2 regions of the Thalassotalea sp. SU-HH00458 genome follow, and region 1 is predicted to be linked to the other one. Evidence: predicted binding sites of a transcription regulator. Region 1 holds the regulator's gene; the other holds the start of a gene.
What was found. Region 1 encodes FliA, which starts transcription of late flagellar genes. Its sites were predicted from a motif close to CTAAAGNTNNNNNNNNNNNNGCCGATA; they were not measured.

Region 1 (2,411 bases):
TGCTGGCTGCGAATACGCAACAGCGTGTGATGCAAGAAAATGTGGAACGATTTAAAAAAGTACCATTAGCGGGTGCTATTTATACTAAACTTGATGAAAGTCTAAGTATTGGCGAAATCATTGCAACTTCTATTCAAAATGGATTAGCAATAGGTTATCTTACTGATGGACAAAGAGTTCCTGAAGATATTAAAGTTGCAAATGCTGAAAAGTTAGTTACGCTTGCAGATAGATTAGCAACAAAAGTAAATTGCCAAAATTCATGGCGGCCAATGCCAACAAGTCATGCAGTGAGTATGTAAACAATATCGACGCAGATATTGAGCAAAATAGAGAAAAAAATTAATGATAGATCAGGCGAGTGGCTTACGAAAAATGCAAGAAAATCATCAAATAAAAGTCATAGCAGTTTCTGGTGGTAAAGGTGGGGTAGGCAAAACCAATGTTTCATTAAATACGTCAATTGCCATGGCGCAATTGGGGAAAAGGGTTTTAGTCTTAGATGCTGATTTAGGCCTCGCCAATGTCGATGTAATGCTAGGTTTAAGAGTTCAACGTAATCTCTCACATGTATTATCAGGTGAATGTGAGCTTGATGATATTATTTTAAAAGGCCCTGCTGGAATCAATATTATTCCTGCTACCTCGGGCACTCAATCTATGGTGGATTTAACCCCGTCAGAACACGCTGGTTTAATTCGTGCTTTTAGTGATATGCGAACGCAATTTGACGTGTTAGTTGTTGATACCGCAGCAGGTATATCAGATATGGTGCTAAGTTTTACTCGTGCCGCACAAGATGTATTATTGGTGGTGTGTGATGAACCAACGTCAATCACTGACTGTTACGCATTAATGAAACTACTTAGTCGTGATCACGATGTCTTTAAATTTAAAGTTGTGGCAAATATGGTGAGAAGTCCAAAAGAAGGCCAACAACTTTTTGCTAAACTTTCCAAGGTATCTGACCGATTTTTAGATGTCGCTTTGGATTTAGTTGGCGTAATCCCTTTCGATGAAAATATCAGAAAATCAGTAAGAAAGCAGCAAGCAATTGTTGAGGCGTTTCCAGACTCACCTGCCGCTAAAGCCTTTAAAGCATTAGCGAGTAAAATTACTAAATGGCCAATTCCCCATCACCCATCTGGCCATCTTGAATTTTTCATTGAGCAGTTATTAGAAAACTAGTCAAAAGAGTAGACTACTTTGGTAAAAGCTAATACTTATAATGTTCACATTGATAAAAGCGCATTGCTTGAACAGCATACCGTTTTAGTCAAACGTATTGCCTATCACTTATTGGCAAGACTCCCCTCTAGTGTCATCGTTGATGACCTTATTCAGTCAGGCATGATTGGCTTACTTGAAGCGGCAAATAATTTCGATTCTAGCAAAGGCGCAAGCTTTGAAACTTTCGCTGGTATACGGATCCGCGGTGCCATGTTAGATGAAATACGCCGCGGTGACTGGACTCCTCGTTCGGTTCATAAAAATAGCCGAATGGTGAGTGAAGCGATAAAAGCCTTAGAAGCACAACTTGGTCGTGATGTAACAGATATTGAAGTTGCTGAAAAACTTGATATTTCGCTCAATGAGTACCATCATATTCTTAGTGAGGTAAGTTCGGGTAAAATAATAGGAATTGATGACCTCGGCGTGAGTGAAGATGTCATTCAATCATTTGAAGATAAAAACAATCATGACCCCTATGAGGACATAGAACAAATTATCTTTAAAAAAGCGCTTTCTGAATGCATTACTACTTTACCCGAGAGAGAAGCTTTAGTACTGTCACTATACTATGATGAAGAATTGAATTTACGCGAAATTGGCCAAGTTCTCGATGTGAGTGAATCAAGAGTTAGTCAAATTCATAGTCAAGCATTACATAGATTAAAAGCTCGTATGCAATCTTGGCAAAGTTAAGTACAATATATACCAGTAGTTTTTTAGATTTAAAAATTTTGAATGATCTCCCTGGAGGGTGCCTTGGATAAAAATATGAAAGTGCTTGTTGTTGATGATTTTTCAACAATGAGACGTATAGTTAAAAATTTATTGCGTGATTTAGGGTTCACTAACATTCAAGAAGCTGATGATGGTAGTACTGCATTACCTATGCTTAAAGAAGGTGAATTTGATTTTGTAGTAACTGATTGGAACATGCCTGGAATGCAAGGTATAGACCTTCTCAAAGCGATTCGCGCTGATGAAAAGTTACTTCATATACCTGTATTGATGGTAACCGCTGAAGCGAAAAAAGAGCAGATTGTTATGGCAGCCCAAGCGGGTGTTAATGGCTATATTGTTAAACCATTTACCGCAGCAACGTTAAAAACTAAGCTTGATAAAATTTTTGAACGCTTAGGATAATTGGCACTCTCTGTCAGGTAAGGATGTTGCATGAGTAA
Region 2 (2,411 bases), 220 kb from region 1:
GAGAGTTGTTCTTTTTCTTGTTCGGTTATCTGGTGAGAACATTCCGCTGCCATTAATACTGATGCTTCAAGCAAAGCACCGGTTTTTAGCGTGTGTAGTTTTTCTAATTCATCTAAAGAAATAGTTTTGTTAGTTGCCGAAAGGTCAAGTGCTTGACCACCACACATACCTTGATAGCCACTAGCTTTTACTAACTGTTGGATCAGATGGATACGCTTGCTTGCAATCGCTGAGGAGAATGGGTGATTCGCTAAAATATCAAATGCTAAAGTTTGTAAACTATCGCCAGCTAAAATAGCCGTCGCTTCATCAAAAGCAATATGACATGTTGGCTTACCTCGCCTGAGATCATCGTCATCCATCGCAGGAAGATCATCATGTAATAAAGAATAAGCATGAATGCATTCTAATGCGCCAGCTATACCATCAAGGTCATTTTCACTGACGGATAAGGATTCGCCGGTAATATAAGCAAGGTATGGACGCATCCGTTTTCCGCCAATTAATAAACCATAACGCATCGCTTCAAGCAGTTTTGGATCATTAATAGGTAAACTGTCTAGTTTTTTTAGTAAAAACTGGTTCGTTCTTTCTTGAAAATATTCAAGCTGCGCTAGCTTAGTCACTACTGAGAGCTCTCATCATAATTAAAGTCTTCGAGTTTGCTTACGCCTTTATTGTCCATTAAAATTTGGACTTTTTGCTCAGCCTCTTTTAGTTTGGTTTGACTGACTTGGCTTAAACTAAGTCCTCGTTCAAATAAGGTCATCGAGTCTTCTAAACTTAACTCACCTTTTTCGAGGCTTTGGACAATATCTTCAAGCTCATTTAAAGAATCTTCGAAGCTTAAATTTTCAATTTTTTTACGTGCCATTAGGAAAAATATATCACTATTTTTATAGGTAACGCGCAAGTTACCTTAGCTCGTCTAATTGGTCAATGGCGCTTATTTTTATTCGATAAAAAAAATAATCTTCAATTGGGGTTAAGTTATTGACAATATGGACGATAATAACTGTATAACAAAGAAAAATACCAACTTCACTTTTCAACTTAATTACGTCGTTTATGTTTAGCTGAATTTAGTATTTGTATTCGCGTATCCTAAAACCTTGAGGTATTATCAATTTAAAGGTGTAGGATTTAGTAACATATTTTGGAGGCTTATGTGGATTTAGCTACGCTACTGGGAATATTAGGTGCCATTGGTTTTATTGTCATGGCAATGATTTTAGGTGGCGATATCAGCATGTTTGTGGATACTCAATCGGTTCTGATTGTATTCTGTGGTTCCTTATTTGTTGTTTTGTCTAACTATAATCTCGGACAGTTTTTCGGTATTGGTAAAATCATGGGCAAAGCGTTCATGTTTAAAATTGAACAACCTGATGAATTAATTGAGAAATCTGTTGAAATGGCGGATGCTGCTCGTAAAGGGGGGTTTTTAGCTCTTGAAGAAGCTGAAATCACCAATGCTTTTATGCAAAAAGGGGTTGATATGCTTGTTGATGGTCATGATGCCGATGTGGTGCGTGGCACATTACAAAAAGATATTAATCTCACTACCGAACGCCATGAAACGGGTATTGGTATGATGATGGCCTTAGCGGATGTAGCACCTGCTATGGGCATGATAGGTACCCTGATAGGTTTAGTTGCCATGTTATCAAACATGGATGATCCAAAAGCGATTGGTCCGGCAATGGCAGTTGCACTTTTAACAACTTTATATGGTGCATTTTTAGCGAACGTGATTGCCATTCCTATTGCGAATAAATTAAAAATTCGTTTAAGCGAAGAAAAGCTTAACCAAGAACTTATTTTGGATGCGGTGTTAGGTATTCAAGATGGTCAAAACCCAAGAGTCATTGAAGGTTTACTGAAGAATTATCTTGCTGAAGGTAAACGTAAAATTGACACTACCGAAGAGTAATTGAGGGATTTATGGCTGATCAAGAATGTAAATGTCCACCACCGGGGTTGCCAGCGTGGATGGGTACTTTTGCTGATTTGATGTCGTTACTGATGTGCTTTTTTGTACTGCTTTTATCTTTTTCAGAAATGGATGTTTTAAAGTTTAAGCAGATTGCCGGTTCAATGAAGTTTGCTTTTGGTGTGCAAAACAAAATTGAAGTCAAAGATATTCCTAAAGGCACTAGCATTATCGCGCAAGAATTTAGACCAGGTAAACCTGAGCCAACGCCTATAGAAGTAATTCAACAGCAAACCGTTGAAATGACGCAACAAATGTTAGAATTTCAAGCGGGAGATGAAACATCTGCCGGTGGTCGTCAAGAGCAACGAGGTACAGAACGCGGTGGTCAATCGCAAAGTACCGCTGATGAAATGTCAGCTCAAGCAATGCAAAAAGCAAAAGATGAGCTGGAACAAGCTTCGGAAGAACAAGTTAA

Region 2: the regulator FliA is predicted to act here: its motif matches at 985-1,011, upstream of pomA (flagellar motor protein PomA).

The regions. Positions count from the first base shown of each region.
Region 1 is NZ_BAABWW010000001.1:203,186-205,596, reverse strand. Features, by position in the region: gene flhF (flagellar biosynthesis GTPase FlhF) at 1-302, shown strand, start outside; gene ABXH06_RS00905 (MinD/ParA family protein) at 346-1,188, shown strand; gene ABXH06_RS00900 (RNA polymerase sigma factor FliA) at 1,207-1,926, shown strand; gene cheY (chemotaxis response regulator CheY) at 1,990-2,373, shown strand; gene ABXH06_RS00890 (protein phosphatase CheZ) at 2,404-2,411, shown strand, end outside.
Region 2 is NZ_BAABWW010000001.1:424,889-427,299, reverse strand. Features, by position in the region: gene ispA ((2E,6E)-farnesyl diphosphate synthase) at 1-626, opposite strand, end outside; gene ABXH06_RS01910 (exodeoxyribonuclease VII small subunit) at 626-874, opposite strand; gene pomA (flagellar motor protein PomA) at 1,169-1,933, shown strand; gene ABXH06_RS01900 (flagellar motor protein MotB) at 1,945-2,411, shown strand, end outside.